Regions from separate parts of the Paenibacillus sp. FSL K6-0108 genome, predicted to be linked through region 2. Evidence: predicted binding sites of a transcription regulator. Region 2 holds the regulator's gene; the other holds the start of a gene.
What was found. Region 2 encodes CtsR, which represses protease genes until heat stress. Its sites were predicted from a motif close to ATGGTCAATAAAGGTCAAACA; they were not measured.
Positions count from the first base shown of each region.

Region 1: the regulator CtsR is predicted to act here: its motif matches at 5,535-5,555, upstream of clpP (ATP-dependent Clp endopeptidase proteolytic subunit ClpP).

Region 1 covers NZ_CP150288.1:178,849-190,241, reverse strand. Annotated here, with positions in the region: gene gpmI (2,3-bisphosphoglycerate-independent phosphoglycerate mutase) at 1-651, opposite strand, end outside; gene tpiA (triose-phosphate isomerase) at 651-1,403, opposite strand; gene MHB49_RS00900 (phosphoglycerate kinase) at 1,437-2,618, opposite strand; gene gap (type I glyceraldehyde-3-phosphate dehydrogenase) at 2,768-3,775, opposite strand; gene MHB49_RS00890 (sugar-binding transcriptional regulator) at 3,883-4,908, opposite strand; tRNA gene MHB49_RS00885 (tRNA-Arg) at 5,393-5,467, shown strand; gene clpP (ATP-dependent Clp endopeptidase proteolytic subunit ClpP) at 5,647-6,243, shown strand; gene MHB49_RS00875 (PdaC/SigV domain-containing protein) at 6,732-7,829, opposite strand; gene MHB49_RS00870 (SIMPL domain-containing protein) at 8,195-8,950, opposite strand; gene MHB49_RS00865 (HPr family phosphocarrier protein) at 9,097-9,366, opposite strand; gene whiA (DNA-binding protein WhiA) at 9,550-10,488, opposite strand; gene yvcK (YvcK family protein) at 10,495-11,393, opposite strand, start outside.
Region 2 covers NZ_CP150288.1:6,687,936-6,699,328, reverse strand. Annotated here, with positions in the region: tRNA gene MHB49_RS30630 (tRNA-Ala) at 1-66, shown strand, start outside; rRNA gene MHB49_RS30625 (23S ribosomal RNA) at 275-3,203, shown strand; rRNA gene rrf (5S ribosomal RNA) at 3,388-3,504, shown strand; gene eis (enhanced intracellular survival protein Eis) at 3,718-4,893, shown strand; gene MHB49_RS30610 (CtsR family transcriptional regulator) at 5,365-5,826, shown strand; gene MHB49_RS30605 (UvrB/UvrC motif-containing protein) at 5,857-6,381, shown strand; gene MHB49_RS30600 (protein arginine kinase) at 6,410-7,480, shown strand; gene clpC (ATP-dependent protease ATP-binding subunit ClpC) at 7,669-10,131, shown strand; gene radA (DNA repair protein RadA) at 10,428-11,393, shown strand, end outside.

The sequences.
Region 1 (11,393 bases), 1.1 Mb from region 2:
TGGATCAGTATATTTGGGCCCATCACCATAAACGATGGCACGATATGATTTCTCAACACGTTCCCAACGTTTGTCACGGTCCATCGCATAGTAGCGACCTTGAACCGTTGCGATTTGTCCTACACCGACTTCCTCGATTTTGGCAATCAGCTTCTGCATGAACTCTTTACCGCTATCTGGCATAACATCACGGCCATCCAGGAAGGCATGAATGTATACGTCATTCATTTCTTCTTTTTTGGCGAGATCCAGCATGGCAAACAAGTGGTCGATGTGACTATGTACGCCGCCATCGGACAACAAACCATACAAGTGGAGTTTCTTACCGCTTTGTTTCGCTTCGCGAACAGCTTTAACGAGTGTTTCGTTATCGAAAAACTCACCGTCACGAATCGATTTGGAGATACGAGTCAAATCCTGGTATACGATCCGGCCGGCACCAATGTTCAGGTGACCTACCTCGGAGTTCCCCATTTGCCCTTCAGGCAAACCTACAGCTTCACCGCAAGCAGTGAGAGTTGTGTGTGGGAATTGGCTCATAAAACGGTCATAGTTCGGTTTCTTGGCTTGCGCAACCGCATTGCCTTCCACCGTGTTACGAAGGCCAAAGCCATCCATAATGATCAGTGCTACAGGTTTTGGAGCCGTCATTACTTCGCCCCCTCAACAAGCGCGATGAACGAAGCCGGCTGCAAGCTGGCACCGCCAACAAGCGCGCCGTCGATGTCGCTTTGTCCGAGGTATTCTGTTACGTTCTCAGGTTTAACACTGCCGCCGTATTGAATACGAACTGCGTCAGCAACCTTCTCGTCATACAGACCTTTCACAAGGCTGCGGATGTAAGCAATAACTTCATTCGCATCTTGGGAAGTGGAAGACTTGCCTGTACCAATCGCCCAGATTGGCTCATAAGCGATAACCACTTGCGCTGCCTGATCTGCGGACAGACCTGCAAAAGCAGCTTCCGTTTGCACTTTGCATACGTCTTTTGTTTGGTTCGCTTCGCGCTCTTCAAGCGTCTCACCAAGGCAAAAGATTGGAGTCAATCCGTGACGGAATGCTGCATGCAATTTTTTATTAACAGTCTCATCGGTTTCCGCAAAATATTGACGGCGCTCCGAGTGACCAATAATGACATAATCCACACCCAGGTCTTTCAGCATAACGCCGCTGATTTCACCTGTGAATGCACCGTTGTCTTCAAAATGAAGATTTTGTGCACCAATTTTGATGTTTGTGCCTTTAACGGCTTCTACCAGGGATGGCAGGTTCGTAAACGGTGCGCAAATCACAGTCTCTACGCCTTCAACTTCCGCTTTTCCTTTAACTTCCTGAATGAAGTCATTGGATTCGGAAACCGTTTTGAACATTTTCCAGTTACCTGCGATAATCGGTGTTCTCATGGTTTTCAACTCCTTCATGCTATAGCTTAAAGCTTACTTGTCGTTCAATGCAACTACGCCAGGAAGCGCTTTGCCTTCCATGAACTCGAGGGATGCACCGCCACCTGTAGAGATGTGGTCCATTTTGTCAGCCAATTTGAACTTCTCAGCTGCTGCTGCGGAGTCACCACCACCAATGATGGTGTATGCTTCTGTCTCAGCGCAAGCTTCCGCTACTGCACGAGTACCGTGGGAGAAAGGTTCAATTTCGAACACACCCATTGGTCCGTTCCAAACAACGAGTTTGGAGTTTTTAACGACGTCGGCATAGATCTCACGTGTTTTAGGACCGATGTCGATACCTTCCCAATCTGCAGGAATGTCGCCAACTTCAACGATCTTCGTGTTTGCATTCGCACTGAAATCATCAGAAATCACGATATCCACTGGCAAATAGAAGTTCTTGCCCAATTTTTTCGCTTTTTCGATAAAGCCCAGAGCAACATCCAGTTTGGACTCATCCAGCAGGGATTGACCTACTTCATGACCTTGAGCCTTCATGAATGTGTAGGACAGGCCGCCACCGATGATTACGTTGTCCGCAATGTTAAGCAGGTTGTCGATTACATCGATTTTGTCTTTAACTTTGGAACCACCGATGATTGCAGTGAAAGGACGCTCAGGGTTGGAGATTGCTTTACCCAACACTTCCAGTTCTTTCTCCATCAACAGACCGGATACTGCTGGCAGCAAGTGAGCGATACCTTCAGTTGAAGCGTGTGCTCTGTGAGCCGCTCCGAAAGCATCGTTAACGAAAACGTCAGCCAGTTCAGCAAATTGTTTTGCGAGTTCCGGATCGTTTTTCTCTTCACCTGCGTGGAAACGAACGTTTTCAAGCAGCAATACGTCGCCGTTGTTCAGTTCAGCGACTTGTGCTTTTACGGTTTCGCCAACGGAATCATCCGCTTTAACGACTTTTTTACCGAGCAATTCGGACAAACGCTCAGCAGCTGGAGTCAAACGCATGGATTCAACCACTTCCCCTTTTGGACGACCCATGTGGCTTGCCAAAATAACTTTAGCGCCTTTTTCGATCAAGTAGTTGATCGTAGGAAGCGTGGCACGAATACGTTTGTCATCTGTAATTTTACCATCTTCGAGCGGCACATTAAAATCTACACGGACAAAAGCCCGTTTTCCTGTCAATTCGATATCGCGTACACTTTTTTTGTTCATCTGTATTTCCTCCGCACCCATGTATTTGTTGGACCAATCAAGGGCCCAAATCCCTTGTCAATCCTGGTGTTTTTGAGAAATTTGCAAAATATTGATATATAAAGAGCGGAAACAATAGCATCTGTTTCCGCTCTATGTTATTGCAGATATTACTTGATCATTTTTGCAAAGTGCTCCAAAGTGCGAACCAGTTGAGCAGTGTAGGACATTTCATTGTCATACCAAGCTACAGTTTTAACCAATTGTTGGTCGCCAACAGTCAGAACTTTAGTTTGAGTTGCATCAAACAGGGAACCGAAAGTGATACCTTGGATATCGGAAGATACGATTTCGTCTTCTGTATATCCGAAAGTTTGTGGATCGGAAGCTTCTTTCATTACTGCGTTAACTTCTTCAGCAGTAACTTTTTTACCCAATACAGTTACGAGCTCAGTCAGGGAACCAGTAGCTACTGGTACACGTTGAGCTGCACCGTCGAGTTTACCTTGCAGTTCAGGGATAACCAAACCGATTGCTTTAGCAGCACCAGTTGTGTTAGGAATGATGTTTTCAGCCGCTGCGCGAGCACGACGGAAGTCACCTTTAGGGTGTGGAGCATCCAATGTGTTTTGGTCGCCAGTGTAAGCGTGAATTGTAGTCATCAAACCTTGAACGATTCCGAATTTGTCTTGCAGTGTTTTTGCCATAGGTGCCAGGCAGTTTGTTGTGCAAGATGCGCCGGAGATTACAGTTTCAGTACCGTCGAGGATTTCATGGTTTACGTTGTAAACGATGGTTTTCATGTCGCCAGTAGCTGGTGCGGAGATAACAACTTTCTTAGCTCCACCTTTCAAGTGTTTCTCAGCTGCTTCTTTAGTTGTGAAGAAACCAGTACATTCCAGAACGATATCTACGCCCAGGTCGCCCCAAGGAAGTTCTTCTGGGTTACGGTTAGCCAATACTTTAACTTCTTTGCCGTTCACTTTGAAGAAGCCATCGTGTACTTCAACATCGCCATCGAAGCGACCTTGAGTTGTATCATATTTGAGCAAATGAGCCAGCATTTTAGCATCAGTCAAGTCGTTGATTGCTACAACTTCAATGCCCTCTACATTTTGAATACGGCGGAATGCCAAACGACCAATACGTCCAAAACCGTTAATACCTACTTTAATCATGAGTAAGTTCCTCCCAAGTTTTGATTGATTTTTTTATGAAGCTTATATATTCAAGACAGACGGTGAAGTCCGTCAAGACAACAATGATTGTGGTGCAAAATAAAGCCTTATTCCATTTCAGCGACGATGACTTCAGCAGCAGCCTCATCAATAATCAGAATATCTTCCTGACCAAATCGCAGGACGGAATGTATGGCAGCAGCCTTGCTCTTGCCACCTGCAATCCCGATCACGACATCAGTTCGTTCAATATCCTGTAGTCGCATGCCCAGCGTAAGCATGGTATGTACCACCTCACCCTGATCATTAAAGTAATAACCGAAGGACTCCGATACGGCCCCTTGCTCCTGAAGTTCATCTATGATCTCTGTCGCAAGTTTGCGGCGCCGTGCCATCTCTACGGCATCACCAATTCCATGAATGACGATCCGCGATTTACGGATTAGCTGCAGAATCTCCTGAACACTCGGGTCCTGGATTAGTGATTCGTAGGCATGATCACTAAGCAAATCCGGTACATGTAGGAGTTTGTATTGGGCTCCTACCCGCTTTGCCATCGTGGATGCAATCGTATTGGCCTGAATTTCGAGGCTTTCTCCCAGCCCGCCGCGTGCCGGTACAAACCAGACACCTTTCAGCGATGTTGGCGGAGTCAGCTGCTCAGCGACTTCAGCCGTTGTTGAACCGCCAGTAACGGCGACAACATCGTTATCACTCATAATGTTACCCAGAGCCTTCGCTCCGGCTCTGCCCAGTTCCCGTTTGGCAAATGGAGAAATGTCCGAATCGCCAGGAACCACAACTACCTTTTGCAGACCGTAGGCTTGCTTGATGCGTTCTTCCAGTTCGGATAATCCAAACAGCTCTTTGGCGACGGGTTCCAACTGCTGCAGCAATTCATGCCCTGCCTCACTGATCTTCATTCCTGCACTGTCAATTTCAATAAGTCCCTGAGCCTTTAACAAATCGGTCTCAGCCCTCAGAACCCGCTCGGTCATCTGCATGGAATTGGCTAACGTTCTTCGTCCGATCACATCCGATAACATGATCTGTTGGAGAATCGTATACCTCTTCTTCAAGACATCCATGAGATCAGGCAGAAGCTGCTTTTGCACTTCTAAAATCGTTCGCATGCTTTCCACTCCCGCAAGCTTCTCGTTCCAAGCTCTCTTTCATGGCCCTAAAACGTCCCGGGTTAACTTTTTAAGTCCCACGTCTATTCTACCTAAAACTGACGCGACATGCAAGTGTTTCGAAACGTAAATTCGACACGTTTCAGGCGTTTGTACGCGCCTATTTTCACAATGTCAAACTCCCATGATCGAGAACAACCTGTTCCATACCATATATAGAAGCAAAGCGAAATTTCCATCTACATATTGCTCATTATTGTTTTTCATATGGCATGTCCAAAACCTCTTTTAGCATTTACCTATTTGCATTCTTTATCCACTTATTTTCATCATGATCCAATTCAGGGTAATCCAAACCAAAACGGCGAACATTTGCTTGCAATTCAATTATTCATGAGCTATAATCATTATTGCTGTCACATATTCTGAAACTTCTATTTCAAAACTGCTTTTATGCAGCTATGCTTGCAGCAATAATCAATGTGCGCCCGTGGTCCAATGGATATGACGTAGGCCTCCGAAGCCTGAGATCCAAGTTCGATTCTTGGCGGGCGCGCCATTCTTAATTAGCAGCTCATAACCCTTTTAACCAATGAAACCGGATAGGTTTCTTTTTTTTCAAACTTAGTTTGACTTTCTTTGACTTTTTGTTTGAAATTGTTTATGATGTGGGTAATACGGTAACAGTTTATATATAAACACCAATTTAACATTTACATTTCCGAGGAGGTTTTTCACGTGAGTTATATTCCAATGGTCGTTGAACAGAGCAACCGCGGTGAGCGCGCCTATGACATCTATTCCAGATTGCTGAAGGATCGTATCATCTTCCTTGGCAGTGATGTAAATGACGTTGTGGCGAATGCCATCATGGCACAGATGTTGTTCCTAGCTGCGGAAGATCCGGAGAAAGACATTCACTTATACATCAACAGCCCCGGCGGATCCATTACAGCTGGTATGGCGATTTACGATACAATGCAATTCATCAAACCAGATGTATCTACCATTTGTGTAGGTATGGCGGCTTCCATGGGTGCATTCCTGTTGAACGCAGGTGCCAAAGGCAAACGTTTTGCATTGCCTAACAGCGAAATCATGATTCACCAGCCACTTGGTGGTGCGCAAGGTCAAGCTTCGGACATCGAAATCCGTGCCCGCCGCATCCTGAAAATGCGTGATACCTTGAACCGCATCATCGCTGAGCGCTCAGGCCAACCGCTGGAGCGTATCGAGAAAGATACAGATCGTGACTACTTTATGAGTGCTGCTGAAGCTGCTGATTACGGTATCATCGATAAAGTTATCGAAAACGTAGGTTCCCAAGGCATCTAAGCCGAGGCGAACGCCAATTAAACGGATATACCATATAGCCAACTCAAATGGCATCACCAGTTGAGTTGGCTATATGAAAAAAGGACGCCCTCGTCAATATGACGAGGGCGTCCTTTTTTTGAAGATAATTTAAGAGTGCATAATTCGTTTAAATCTAATAGCATTACAATGGCCCTAGAACCTATGTGAAGACGGACACTACAACAACACGAACACAGCTAATATTAACGTACATCACATCTGACGAACTGAGCACACGCTATTGACCATCATTTCAACGAAATGGAATTCTAACGAATCACAGAAATGTTATCGTTGCTAAATGTGCCCGTTTTCTTTCGATTTCCCCGTTTTTTCACTCCATAGCCTCTCTAAGATTCGTTACAATATCCCAAGCCTCATATCTAGCCTTATAAGATGCAACAGGTTCGTTAGAGTTCAAGATATCCAATGAATTACTTAAGGAATGACTGATACTTCCGATACTCTTACTTGCTGGACGTTAAGCCACTAAATGGCGCTGTGCCTTTAGGCAGCAACTCTTTATATGTGAATGTGAATTCCGGGAAACCCTCCGCGTAAGCTGTGTACTCATACAACTGGAAGAATACAACTACACCTGTTGGAGTTACATAGAAATCCTGATCTTTATTCAGACCTTTATAACCTTCAAGATATCCACCGCGAGCTTTAAGCTGATCTCCCACTTTTTTGCTCACCGTTTCACGCACGGTTTTGTTATTTTGAATCACATCGTCCAGACTCAGTTCCTTACCAGAATCCAGGGCAAAGGTGTGTCCTGAACGAGTCGTCATGCCATGTGCACCAGCGTAGTCCTCATAACGCTGAGTAACCAGACCCAACACACCATTTTCATTGTACGTCACGACATAAGTGCTCTCAAATGCATATGGACGGTTAGCTGCTGCGTCGCCTAATTCCTTGGTTTGTTTTTTGAAATCTGCTACAAAAGCATTGGCTTCATCTTTGAGCACTTTATTGATTGCCGCTTCTGCTTTATCGTTAGCCAGTCCGCTTACCTGAGGATATTGAATATCGACTTCAGCGTTCTTGATGCTGACTTTTACTGTTGCCGCTTTGACCGTTACGCTATTTTGCTTCACTTTGCTCAGCGTTAATGTCTTGGCTTTTCCATCCCAGCTGCCCTGAACACCCAAATAATCTCTCATTGCAGAAAATGGAACATACAAACGGCCATTAATCAGCTTCGCTTCGAATTGTGGGTAGTAGTTGTTAATTCTAACACTCGGTGCCCCATCAATCATGCTGATCGTCATCGTATTATTAGCTGCCGTTAAGGCGTACTCCTTAGCCTTTGCATCATATTTCAAACTTCCACCTGCAACATCTTTCACCGCAGTAAGCGATACCCAAGTAGAGCCACCTTGAAGGAGTCCTTTTTGAGTAAGCGTTTTGCCTCCCGATTTCAGAGTTACCTCCGTAGGTGTTGTCACTTTTGTCGATACCGAAGCTGCTTGTACGGAACTATCCTGCCATACAGCCCCGCTCCCCACAATAATTCCTGCCGCCAGTAGTGCACTAGTCCATTTTTTCCATGATGTCATATATATAACTCCTCTCTCGAATTCAAATTTGAGTGTCTTTGCGTATGTATCCTGATTTGATCGTATGCCTCATACGCTCACCTCTTTATTATAATTAACCCAATTCCGGAAAGGTTTACAGCTCCAGTTACAATGTTGTTCAATCCAGATGCGTATAATGAAGGTTTTGTTACGAACAAATGGACAAAAAAGATACCAAATATCAGCAATATATTTCGTCATATTTCATCTTTTCTTTTCAAACTTCATCAAAGTTTGCCTTTACAACAAAAAAAGACGCTGTCCATTGGACAACGTCTTTGTCACTATTGCCTTTCGCCCGCCCGAGCATCTCTTTAACGGACCTTCGGCAATCATCATTTTGCTTATTTCATTTCATAAGTAATATTCAGCGTTGTGCTTACTTTAACCTGACCCGTTTCAATGGCTGTACCGCCATCTGCCTCTGACTTCGCTTGGGACATCAGAGACTCACTTGCATAGAATACTGGTACATTAGCGTTGCCTTGGCTTACAGAAAGAACAGCACCCAGTTGGCGTTTAACTGCTTTTGCAATCGCTCCAGCTTTTACATCGGCATTAGCAACAGCTTTCTCAATCACTTGAGCTTCATAGTTCTCCGGTTTTTCGACCGTGAAACGCACATTTTCAATGTTGTTTGCACCTGCTTGAGATGCAGCATCCAGGAGTTCACCAATCTTGTCCATTTCCCGGTAAGTTACAGTAAGCGTGTGATGAGCTGTGTACCCTTTGATCTTCTGTCCGTCTTTATCGCTATACGTGTAGTTAGGCTGTACGTAGAACTGGCTGGTTTGAATATCATCCGCACTGATTTTCCACGTACTTTTCAGCAGATTGCTAACCTTTTGAATTTTCGCTGCATTCGCTTTTTGTGCAGAGGCTGCGGTATCTGCCGTACTGTTCACTCCGATGGAAAGATAAGCGATGTCAGGCTTTACCTGAATCTCACCTGTACCCACAACGTTAATCATGTTTTGCTGTACCCCCTGTACCTCAGCAGCATATGCATAATTACTAGGTGCCACCCACGCAGTACCCCCTACTAGCAATGTACCTGCGACCATCACCGCGCCAAGCGGTTTCATCCATAATTTACTCATCACGTTAGCCTCCTCAAGTTTTAACATCTCTAACTCAAATCGATTTGATACCTAACAGACGGGCTTAATTCCATAATGTTGCACTTGACAGCCTTAAAACGCAAAAAAGCCCCTTTCGGGACTTCTTCATTGGTTCAAATCATATCTTATTGGTTCTCAAGCTCTTCCTTGCTAACCAGACTAACTAAAGCGTTTACAGCCTGTTCGGCGTCCGCGCCCTCTGCACTAATCTGGATTTCCGTACCAGTACTGATTGCAAGGCTCATGATCCCCATGATACTTTTTGCATTTACTTTTTTGTCGTCCTTCTCGACGAACACTTCAGATGAGTACTTATTCGCTTCTTGAACGAACAGTGCCGCAGGTCTGGCATGGAGACCCGTTTTCAAACGGACAACTACCGGGTGCTTTGTCATGGAAACTTACCCCCTATTATGAAATCTGGACATTAAATACACAATTATATTTATAACATTATACCATATAACCAGAGCAGGACACTAGAAGAAAAAACTCAGGGTGATTGGGATGTCATTATTATGACCCATTTTAGCCTTTTTACATCACCTCATTACACCTGAGCCGTCCTCTTCTTAATATTAAACGTAACGCTCGGTACGAACCTTTTCTGCCAGCTCATCAATCTTGCGAAGCCGGTGATTCACTCCGGACTTGCTGACTGTACCCTTAAGCAGTTCGCCTACTTCCTTCAAGTTGATATCCGGATGGGCGAGTCTGACTTCAGCCACTTCACGAAGCTTTTCGGGCAGCGACTCCAGGCCAACTTCCTTCTGCAACAATTTGATATTATCGATCTGTCTGACTGCTGCTCCAATCGTTTTGTTCAGGTTAGCCGTCTCGCAATTGACGATTCGATTGACAGAATTACGCATATCTCGCATGATACGTACATCCTCGAACTTGAAAAGGGCTTGATGTGCTCCAATGATACTGAGCAACTCAATGATCTTCTCGCCTTCCTTGATGTATAGGATGAATCCTTTTTTGCGTTCTATACACCGGGCATTGAGATGAAATTCATTCGCCAGATCCACCAGGGCCTGACAATGCTCCTCATACATGGATGCAATCTCCAGGTGGTAAGATGAACCTTCTGGATTGTTCACTGAGCCTCCTGCCATAAATGCTCCGCGAAGATAAGCACGTTTACAGCAGTTTTTGTTAAACAGCTCTCCATTGATCCCGGGAGTAAACAGAAATCCTTCAGAAACAATGAACAGATCTTTTAAAATCTCCTGTACCATGGTCGGAATCCGAACAATATACACATTGTTCTTTTTCAGCCGCATTTTTTTGCGGACAAGCAATTCCGTATGCACTTGAAAATGCTTTTTAAGCAGAGAGTATGCCCGTCTTGCAATGGCGGCATTCTCCGTCGAAATATCCAAGATGACTTTTTTATTCGATAACTGCACCGCACCAAGCATACGGATGAGGGCTGAAAGTTCCGCCTTTTCGCAGCACGGTTCGCTTTCAATCATCGTTAGTTCTTTTTTGGTCTGTGCTGCAAACGACATGGGACTTCACCTCTTCCGTAACATCCAATTTTGTACAAGCTGGTAGATGTGATGGCTCAGTTTGTCGGCATCATGACGCAGATAGGTTCGGAATAAGACCAACGTATCCGCAACGACTTGATAACCGGAACTTTTCAGCACATCCATATCCAACACAACCGGTTTAGCTCCTTTTTCCGCATACTTATTCTGCACTTGCAGCGGAATTTCACCATTATTTACAATGACATAGTCAAAAATTTGGTGCCCAACATGTTCATGTACAGCTTTGAGGTGGTCACTCACCGTGTAATTATCCGTCTCTCCCGGCTGTGTCATCACATTGCAAATAAACATTTTCATAGCGTCAGCCTCTACAACAGCTTCAGCAAGCTTAGGCACAAGCAGATTGGGCAGAATGCTTGTGTAAAGACTACCCGGTCCGATCAGGATAGCGTCTGCCTGACGAATGGCCTCGACAGCCTCTGGCAACGGCTCCACGTGATCCGGTTCAAGGAAAACGCGTTTGATCCTCAGTCCAGCTTCAGGGATCTTGGACTCGCCCGTAACAATTGAGCCATCTTCCATCTCTGCATGCAGAATAACGGCCTGCCCTGCTGCGGGCAACACCTCACCCCGAACGGCAAACACGCGGCTAAGTTCCCGCACAGCGGTTACGAAGTCGCCCGATATATCCGTCATTGCAGCCAAAATCAAATTACCCAGGCTGTGGCCTGCAAGCCCCGCGCCTGTGTTGAAGCGATAATTCAGCATATCCGACAATAACGGTTCTACATCAGCAAGCGCCGTAAGTACGTTACGAATGTCGCCCGGAGGCGGCATTTGCAACTCATTACGTAGGATGCCCGAACTTCCTCCGTCATCCGCCACCGTCACGATGGCCGTGATGTCCAGCGGCTTTTCCT
Region 2 (11,393 bases):
CTCAGCTGGGAGAGCGCCTGCCTTGCAAGCAGGAGGTCAGCGGTTCGATCCCGCTTGGCTCCACCAAAGAATTTCGTCTATTTAGCTTGTTCTTTGAAAACTAGATATCGAAACGAAATATGCGAATTAGAACATTCCTTTAAGCTGATCTTGTGTAAACAAGTGAAGTGTTTATAAGGTAGACTGCTATTGCGATGGTATCGAATGGGGAGCGACTTTTGGCTTTGGAAGTAGTCCAAAACAAGCGGAGCGAGCCATCGAAACCGGAGCAACTGGTTAAGCTACTAAGAGCACACGGAGGATGCCTAGGCGCTAGGAGCCGATGAAGGACGTGGCGAACAACGAAACTGCCTCGGGGAGCTGTAAGCAAGCTTTGATCCGGGGGTGTCCGAATGGGGAAACCCAGCTGGGGTAATTTCCAGTTACTCGTAACTGAATACATAGGTTACGTAGAGGCATACCAGGGGAACTGAAACATCTAAGTACCCTGAGGAAGAGAAAACAATAGTGATTCCGTCAGTAGCGGCGAGCGAACGCGGAGAAGCCCAAACCAGAGAGCTTGCTCTCTGGGGTTGTGGGACGTCTCACATGGAGTTACAAAGGAGCCGGTTAAACGAAGAGGTCTGGAAAGGCCCGCCAAAGAAGGTAAAAGCCCTGTAGTTGAAAGTTGGCTCTCTCCGAGACGGATCCCGAGTAGTGCGGGGCACGTGAAACCCCGTATGAATCCGGCAGGACCATCTGCCAAGGCTAAATACTTCCTAGCGACCGATAGTGAAGCAGTACCGTGAGGGAAAGGTGAAAAGCACCCCGGAAGGGGAGTGAAATAGAACCTGAAACCGTGTGCTTACAAAAAGTCAGAGCCCGTTTTAGGGGTGATGGCGTGCCTTTTGTAGAATGAACCGGCGAGTTACGTTCCCGTGCAAGGTTAAGGTGAAGAGCCGGAGCCGCAGCGAAAGCGAGTCTGAATAGGGCGAATGAGTACGTGGACGTAGACCCGAAACCGGGTGATCTACCCCTGTCCAGGGTGAAGGTGCGGTAACACGCACTGGAGGCCCGAACCCACGCACGTTGAAAAGTGCGGGGATGAGGTGGGGGTAGCGGAGAAATTCCAATCGAACTCGGAGATAGCTGGTTCTCCCCGAAATAGCTTTAGGGCTAGCCTCGGAAAACAGAGTCGTGGAGGTAGAGCACTGATTGGGTGCGGGGCCCGCAAGGGTTACCAAGCTCAGTCAAACTCCGAATGCCATAGACTTACTTCCGGGAGTCAGACAGTGAGTGCTAAGATCCATTGTCAAAAGGGAAACAGCCCAGACCATCAGCTAAGGTCCCCAAGTGTGTGTTAAGTGGGAAAGGATGTGGAGTTGCACAGACAACCAGGATGTTGGCTTAGAAGCAGCCACCATTGAAAGAGTGCGTAATAGCTCACTGGTCGAGTGACTCTGCGCCGAAAATGTAACGGGGCTAAACACACCACCGAAGCTATGGCTTGATGCTTTGCATCAGGGGTAGGGGAGCGTTGTATAAGGGTTGAAGGTGTACCGTAAGGAGCGCTGGACATTATACAAGTGAGAATGCCGGTATGAGTAACGAAAAGATCAGTGAGAATCTGATCCGCCGAAAGCCTAAGGGTTCCTGAGGAAGGCTCGTCCGCTCAGGGTAAGTCGGGACCTAAGGCGAGGCCGAAAGGCGTAGTCGAAGGACAACAGGTCGAAATTCCTGTACCACCGTAAGCCGTTATGAGCAATGGGGGGACGCAGCAGGGTAGTGACGCGGACTGATGGATGTCCGTCTAAGCAGTGAGGCTGATGTGTAGGCAAATCCGCACATCGTTAAGGCTGGGCTGTAATGGGGAGCGAAAATTATAGTAGCGAAGGTCATGATCTCACACTGCCAAGAAAAGCCTCTAGCCAGGTGATGGTGCCCGTACCGCAAACCGACACAGGTAGGCGAGAAGAGAATTCTAAGGCGCGCGGAAGAACTCTCGTTAAGGAACTCGGCAAAATGACCCCGTAACTTCGGGAGAAGGGGTGCCCCGGTAGTGTGAATAGCACGAGGGGGCCGCAGTGAAAAGGCCCAAGCGACTGTTTAGCAAAAACACAGGTCTGTGCGAAGCCGTAAGGCGAAGTATACGGGCTGACGCCTGCCCGGTGCTGGAAGGTTAAGGGGAGCGGTTAGGGAGTAATCCCGAAGCTGTGAACCGAAGCCCCAGTAAACGGCGGCCGTAACTATAACGGTCCTAAGGTAGCGAAATTCCTTGTCAGGTAAATTCTGACCCGCACGAATGGCGTAACGACTTGGGCGCTGTCTCAACGAGAGATCCGGTGAAATTTTAATACCTGTGAAGATGCAGGTTACCCGCGACAAGACGGAAAGACCCCATGGAGCTTTACTGCAGCTTGATATTGAATTTGGGTACGATCTGTACAGGATAGGTGGGAGCCTTTGAAGCCGGAGCGCCAGCTTCGGTGGAGGCACCGTTGGGATACCACCCTGATCGTATCTAGGTTCTAACCTGGTACCGTAATCCGGTGCGGGGACAGTGTCAGGTGGGCAGTTTGACTGGGGCGGTCGCCTCCTAAAGAGTAACGGAGGCGCCCAAAGGTTCCCTCAGAATGGTTGGAAATCATTCGAAGAGTGCAAAGGCATAAGGGAGCTTGACTGCGAGACCTACAAGTCGAGCAGGGACGAAAGTCGGGCTTAGTGATCCGGTGGTACCGCATGGAAGGGCCATCGCTCAACGGATAAAAGCTACCCTGGGGATAACAGGCTTATCTCCCCCAAGAGTCCACATCGACGGGGAGGTTTGGCACCTCGATGTCGGCTCATCGCATCCTGGGGCTGAAGTAGGTCCCAAGGGTTGGGCTGTTCGCCCATTAAAGCGGTACGCGAGCTGGGTTCAGAACGTCGTGAGACAGTTCGGTCCCTATCTGTCGTGGGCGTAGGAAATTTGAGAGGAGCTGTCCTTAGTACGAGAGGACCGGGATGGACGTACCGCTGGTGTACCAGTTGTTCCGCCAGGAGCACCGCTGGGTAGCTATGTACGGACGGGATAAGCGCTGAAAGCATCTAAGCGTGAAGCCCCCCTCAAGATGAGATTTCCCAGTATGTAAGACCCCTTGAAGACGACGAGGTAGATAGGCTGGGGGTGGAAGTGCAGCAATGCATGGAGCTGACCAGTACTAATCGGTCGAGGGCTTATCCAAATATGCAAGTTGTAAGTCGCAGATTTCGTTTCGGATCTAGTTTTCAGAGAATAAACTCTGAAATGAAAATCGGTACATCACGGAAAGTGTGTATGATTTTCAGTTCCACAACCGCTGAACCATTCATCCACACAGCCGTGTCGGACCGAATGGAACGCGAACGCATTTGTTGCACAAATGCTCGTTTGGTGGCGATGGCGGAGGGGTTCCACACGTACCCATCCCGAACACGACCGTTAAGCCCTCTAGCGCCGATGGTACTTGGACCGCAGGGTCCTGGGAGAGTAGGAAGTCGCCAAGCAAAGAACCACTGCCGATGTAATTCGGTGGTGGTTTTTATTTGCGTGTTTTTACTAAATTACATGATAAAAAGTTAATCCCTGAGAGATGCTCGTGCATCTCTTGTTTGACTTTGTCCTGTTCCTCTGACACACTCATAAATGGATACATACATCACGTATCAGGCCATGATTTTGAAAGATATCATAACTTAGAGAACGGGGTGCAGGACGACATGCAAATTCAGAAATTAACCGCAGATGATTTTGAGCCAGCTATGGCACTCTCCGAGTATGCTTTTCAAATGGTAATGAGTGAAGAACAAACGGAGAAGCGACGGAGTCAATTTGATTCACAGGATATATGGGGTGTATTTGAAGAAGGACAATTGGGCGCCAAACTTCACATTATCCCTTTTCAAACCTATATTCATGGGAGATCGTTCGAGATGGGTGGTATTGCAGGAGTAGCCACATGGCCAGAATATAGACGCAAAGGCTGGGTAGCTGGGCTGTTGAAGCATGCGCTGGAGGAAATGAATCGTAACAAACAAAGTATATCGTTTTTGCATCCGTTCTCTTTTGCTTTTTATCGGAAGTATGGATGGGAAACGTATGTTGAGTTTAAACGATATAGAGTGCCTACAGCTCATTTGCCTGCGAAAAAGGTAACCTCTGGAACGATTCGGCGCGGAAATCCCGGCCTCAGCATTTTCAAGGAAGTATACGGTGCCTACGCTGAGCGCTATAACGGAACCTTGATCCGGGATGATGCGAGATGGGAGAATTCGGTTCTCACTAATGGAACAAGGCAGAAAGCCGTATATTATGATGAAGCTGGTAAAGCACAAGGCTATATTTTATATGAGGTTAAGGAAAGAAAGTTTACTATTAAAGAGATCATTTATCTGAATGAAGAGGCAAGACAAGGTTTATGGACCTTTATTGCTAACCATGATTCCATGATTGAGGAAGTCACTTTACAGGCACCAGCCAGTGATTTGCTTGCATTTCAATTGGACAATCCGCGGATTCAGCAGGAAATTGTACCTTTCTTTATGGCACGTATTGTGAGTGTAGAACAATTTATTTCGCAGTATCCTTTTACGAACCCAGATTCACCATTACAGATTACTCTCCAGGTAGAGGATGCCTATGCACCATGGAATGAAGGGGTGTGGCAGTTGAACGTGGCGATGAACGGTACAGCTTCCATTTGGAAGACATCTGAACCGGGAGCTCAAGATCATATTGTTAAAGTAGACATTCAGGCGCTCACCGCAATACTGATGGGGTATCGCAGACCAACCGAGATGGCTCAAATAGGTAGAATTGAAGGACCGACAGGAGCGATTAAGGCTTTGGAACAAGCGGTTCCTAAACGTGAAACGTATTTGCTTGATTTTTTCTGATCCTCATAGTGTCACGAAAGCGTTCGTATCAATTTCATAGACTTAACTTGTATAGCATTACGTTGCTAGTATGAGACAAATGGACTTCTCCAGCTCTTTTGGAGAGGTTTTTTTGTGTCAGCCGAATATTTCGTGTAAAATCGTAAAAAATGAATAGTGCTCCCTCTTGGCAAAACCACAAAATATGCTATAATGTATATAAAGTCAAAGAAAGTCAAAGTCAACTAAAGGTTAAATACTTATGTAGCTTTCTTTCTGCAATCCGGTGGTGGGAGCCATTTTAAAGGGAGTATACATCAACGGATAAAAGCAATATTAAAGGACCTTCGAGCGTCCTTCGCTCTCCTGTTAAGACCGTTGAAGATCAGTTTCGCTGTTTCCTTGATTGGTTAAATGGGTTGAGAAGGTGTACTCTGTAGGGGCGTGTGGGTCCTTATTGACTTAACGTTTCAGACAGTGGAGGATGAGTGGATGCGTAATATCTCTGATATTATCGAACAATATCTGAAGAGTATTTTGCATGAAAGTCCCGAAGGAATGGTTGAAATTCAACGTAATGATCTGGCTGACCAATTTTCATGTGTGCCTTCACAGATCAATTATGTCATCAGCACCCGATTTACACTCGAAAAAGGTTACCTTGTAGAGAGTAAACGTGGCGGAGGCGGTTATGTTCGCATACAGCGGATTGAATTGCCGGCTCACTCGGCTCTGCATAACCATTTGCACCATAGCATTGGTGATGAGATCGGGCAGACAGCTGCCGAAGGTCTGATCTATCAGCTGGAAGAAGCACGTTTCTTGAGTAAAAGGGAAGCCGGGTTGATGCGAGCAGCTGTATCAAGAGAGATTATATTGGTCAAACTTCCTTACCGGGATCAAATTCGTGCCAGAATGTTGAAGGCGATGTTAATATCTTTGCTCGGTAAATGAAAACTATCGGGATCAAGGGGGTACATCATTGTGCTGTGCCAAGAATGCAACAAACGTCCGGCAACACTCCATTTCACGAAGATCGTGAACGGAGAGAAGACGGAATTCCATATTTGTGAGTCATGTGCTCGTGAAAAAGGGGAAATGATTCCCGGAACAGCAGGCGGATTTTCCATTCACAACTTATTGTCAGGGCTGCTTGATTTTGAACCCTCAGGCAAGAATGGCAGTGCTGGAGCACCACCTGCGCAATCTCTTCGTTGTGAAGAATGCGGCATGACCTATTCACAGTTTAGTAAAATCGGCCGCTTTGGCTGTAGTTCTTGTTATAAATATTTTGACAGTCGTTTGGACCCGCTATTCAAACGGGTTCACGGCAGCACTTCCCACGTGGGTAAAGTGCCTGCGCGAGCTGGTGGTCGCATCAAGGTCAAAAGACAAATTGCTGATCTGAAACGGGATCTTCAGGAGAGCATAACGCAAGAGGAGTTTGAAGAAGCCGCTCAAATTCGTGATCAGATCAGGGAACTTGAAAAAGAAATAGCTGAGGAGTAAAGTTTGTGATGAGTAGGAGGGATGCGTAATGCCTAATCTGCGCTTTACAGAGAAAGCGCTTAGCGACTGGATGCGCAGTGATGCGGCTGATTCCGAAATCGTCATTAGCAGCCGGGTCCGGATCGCACGCAACCTGCAGCATTATCCGTTTCCGATGCTGGCTTCCAATGAGCAATCGGAAGAAGTGCTGAATAAGCTGAGCGAAGTACTTCAATACGATGACGTTCATGCCTTTGGAGATTTTCATACCCTGGATCTGATTGATATTGATGACCTTGACAAAAGGGTGCTGGTGGAGAAACATTTAATCAGTCCCAGTCTTGTGAACGAATCCAGAAATGGTGCTGTTATTCTCAGTGAGGATGAGTCGGTCAGTATTATGATTAATGAAGAAGATCATCTTCGTATCCAGTGCCTCTATCCGGGGTTCCAGGTGAAAGAAGCCTGGGAGAAAGCTTCCGCCATAGATGATGCTTTTGAAGCGCATGTGGATTATGCTTTTGATGACCGCAGAGGATATTTAACCAGTTGTCCTACGAATGTAGGTACAGGTGTAAGAGCATCTGTCATGATGCATCTTCCCGCTTTGGTGATGACACAGCAGATTGGCCGCATTCTAACCGCAGTCTCCCAAGTCGGACTGACTGTACGGGGAATTTACGGTGAAGGCAGTGAGGCCATGGGTAACCTGTTCCAAATTTCGAACCAGATCACACTGGGGCAGACGGAACAGGAAGTCATCGATAACCTGCATAGTGTTGTGTTACAGATGATTGGGCATGAGCGTACCGCCAGAGAACGGTTAATTACCGACTCCAGACTGCGGATTACCGACAGGGTTATGCGATCTTACGGCATTTTGTCCCATGCAGCCATTATGGATTCAAAGGAAGCTGCACAGCGACTGTCTGATGTTCGGCTTGGTGTGGATCTCGGCTTGTTGGACGGCTTGTCCATAACCGTGATGAACGAGTTGAATGTGATGACGCAGCCGGGCTTTTTACAGAAAACATTTGGGGAAGACATGCGGACAGATGAGCGTGACATATATCGGGCGCAGTTGATCCGTGATACGATCAATGCAGCCAATCAATCATAGGTTGTTTAAGAGTGGTGTATAAAGGTTTCACGCCGCATTTGCGGCTTTTATATAATAGAGCATTTTCAATCAATGAATGCTTAATGATTTTATTCGCAGCACGGCTGCAAACAAAAATGATATGAAGAATACGGTGGGATCCTTTTAACAGCCCCCGTTTTATCCAAAACCATGGAGGTGCAGGAGATATGATGTTTGGAAGATTTACGGAACGGGCCCAAAAGGTGCTCGCATTGGCACAGGAAGAAGCTGTCCGTCTTGGTCATAATAACATCGGTACAGAGCACATTCTGCTCGGCCTCATTCGTGAAGGCGAAGGCATCGCAGCCAAAGCGCTGATCGGCCTGGGACTCGGATTGGAAAAAATTCAAGATGAAGTAGAAACGCTGATTGGCCGTGGCCAAGAGCAACCTACGAACATTGCATATACGCCTCGTGCGAAAAAAGTAATTGAACTGTCTATGGATGAAGCTCGCAAATTGGGCCATACCTATGTAGGTACAGAGCATATTTTGCTCGGATTGATTCGAGAAGGCGAAGGGGTTGCGGCACGTGTGCTGAACAACCTGGGTATTAGTTTGAACAAAGCACGCCAACAAGTATTGCAACTGCTTGGCAGCAGTGAAGCCGTATCCAGTCATAACGGTACGCCTGCCAATGTCAGCACACCAACACTGGATAGTCTGGCGCGTGATCTCACGGCATATGCCAAAGAGAACAACCTGGACCCAGTGATTGGACGTAGCAAAGAAATCGAGCGTGTTATTCAGGTATTGAGCCGTCGTACCAAGAACAACCCAGTACTGATTGGTGAGCCTGGTGTGGGTAAAACAGCCATCGCTGAAGGACTTGCGCAAAAAATCATCGCCAACGAAATTCCGGAAACTTTGCGTGACAAACGTGTCATGACTTTGGATATGGGTTCCGTTGTTGCAGGTACAAAATATCGCGGTGAATTTGAAGATCGTCTGAAAAAAATTATGGATGAGATTCGTCAAGCGGGTAACATCGTCCTGTTCATCGACGAATTGCATACTCTGATCGGTGCAGGCGGTGCCGAAGGCGCAATTGATGCTTCGAACATTTTGAAACCGGCTTTGGCCCGTGGAGAATTGCAGTGCATCGGTGCGACAACACTGGATGAATACCGCAAATATATCGAGAAAGATGCTGCCCTGGAGCGTCGTTTCCAACCAATTACAGTGGATCAGCCTTCTCCTGAGGAAGCAATTCAGATTTTACACGGTTTGCGTGACCGTTATGAAGCGCATCACCGGGTGAAAATTACGGATGAAGCGATTGTTCAGGCGGTTAAACTGTCTGACCGGTACATTACAGACCGTTTCCTGCCAGACAAAGCGATTGACCTGATTGACGAGGCGGGTTCCAAAGTAAGATTGAACTCTTACACGATCCCACCAAACCTCAAACAGTTGGAAAGCCGTCTCGAAGATATCCGCAAGGAAAAAGACGCAGCGGTTCAAAGTCAGGAGTTCGAAAAAGCAGCTGCTCTGCGTGATACGGAACAAAAAATCCGTGAAGAGCTGGATGTAACGAAGAACCAATGGAAAGAAAAACAAGGTCGCACGGATTCTGAAGTAACCCCTGAGGATATCGCACAAGTGGTAGCCAACTGGACTGGAATTCCGGTAAACAAGCTGAAAGAAGAAGAAACACAACGCTTGATGAACCTGGAGTCTATCCTTCATGAACGTGTCATTGGCCAAGATGAGGCTGTGAAGTCCGTCAGTCGTGCAGTTCGTCGTGCTCGTGCTGGACTTAAAGATCCGAAACGTCCGATGGGTTCGTTTATCTTCCTGGGTCCTACCGGGGTAGGTAAAACCGAGCTGGCTCGTGCTCTTGCAGAAGCCATGTTCGGCGATGAAAATGCAGTCATCCGGATTGATATGTCCGAGTATGGTGAGAAGCATTCCACTTCAAGACTTGTCGGAGCGCCTCCGGGATATGTGGGCTATGAAGAAGGTGGACAGCTGACAGAGAAAGTTCGTCGTAAACCTTACTCCGTGGTCCTGCTCGATGAGATCGAGAAAGCACATCCGGAAGTATTCAACATCTTGCTGCAAGTGCTTGAGGATGGTCGTCTGACCGACTCCAAAGGTCGCGTCGTAGACTTCCGGAATACGCTGATCATTTTGACATCCAATGTGGGTGCAGAAGCGATCAAACGTAACTCTACACTGGGCTTTACAGCAGTAGTGGATGCAGGTGCGGATTACGATAACATGAAGGGGAAAGTAATGGATGAGCTGAAGAAAAGCTTCCGTCCTGAGTTCCTTAACCGGATTGATGAAATTATAGTGTTCCACTCTCTTGAAGAGAAACACATTGCTGAAATTGTCTCGCTTATGAGTGAAGAGCTACGCAAACGGCTGCGTGAGTATGAGGTTGACTTCGAGCTTACGGACAATGCCAAGGCTTTCCTTGCCAAAGCAGGCTTTGATCCAGCCTATGGTGCACGTCCGCTTCGTCGGGCGATCCAGAAGCATATCGAAGACAAATTGTCTGAAGAGTTGCTCACCGGTAACGTAACTAAAGGTGATTCGCTGCTCATCGATGAAGAGAACGGAGCGTTGTCTGTAACGAAAAAAGATGCTGTTGTTCCTTCCACTGAGGAAATCGAAACGAAATAACTGACACTAACTAGTGAATAGCTGGTGATACTGAGTTTAATGTATAAAACAAAAATCCTTCCTGGCTTTGTCGGGAAGGATTTTTGTGTTTTGGGCCAGTCATAGACCTAAAACAGATGTTTACCAGAAAACAAACGTTGAATTGGCTATGAACATGTGTAAAGTTTGCGATAATCCTTTACGAAAAATCTCAAACAATGGTAAACTTTTAGTAACCCTGCACGTCAGGGAGTTGAGGGCAAAATTCGTCGAAAAATGCAAAATGCTGTTATAAAATAAATCCTAGGAGTGCTGAAGTGGCCAAAGTTAAAACCAAGTTTCAGTGTACGGAATGCGGCTATGAAGCCCCCAAATGGTACGGCAAATGTCCGGGTTGTCAGTCTTGGAATTCAATGGTGGAAGAAATCGAAACGGTGGTCAAAACACAAGGGAGAAATTCACCTCTTTTTGAGAGTAAAGATAAGCCACTTCCCATCATAGATATAGATAGCGGTCAGGAACCGCGTGTACAGACTGGAATTGAAGAGCTGAACCGTGTTTTGGGCGGCGGAATTGTTCCAGGATCTCTCGTTCTGGTGGGCGGAGACCCCGGAATCGGAAAATCAACATTGATGTTGCAAACCTCTCATGCATTGACTCATTCAGGTTTGCGCGTGTTATATGTCTCAGGCGAGGAATCAGTTAAGCAAACAAAATTGCGGGCTGACCGTCTGGGTGCGCTGTCTCCTGAGTTATATGTACTATGTGAGACAAATATGGAGCGGGTCGAGGAAGCGGTGGAGCAGATCCAGCCGCATTTTCTTGTCATCGACTCGATTCAGACCGTATATCTGCCAGAAGTCACCAGTGCACCTGGCAGTGTAGCTCAGGTAAGGGAATGTACGTCACGGTTCATGCGGATCGCCAAAGGGCGAGGCATTGCAACTGTGCTTGTGGGGCATGTTACGAAAGAAGGCGCCATTGCCGGTCCACGTATGTTGGAACATATGGTGGACTGTGTTCTTTATTTTGAAGGAGAGCGGCATCATACGTATCGCCTTTTACGTGCGGTAAAGAACCGTTTTGGTTCGACCAATGAGATTGGCATTTTTGAAATGGGCGAAGATGGACTTCGTGAAGTAGGCAACCCTTCCGAGCTCTTTTTGTCAGAACGTCCACTGGGTGTAGCGGGTTCTACCGTAGTTGCCAGCATGGAGGGCACACGTCCTCTGCTTGTGGAATTGCAGGCATTGATTTCAACCACACATTTCCCTTCTCCCCGG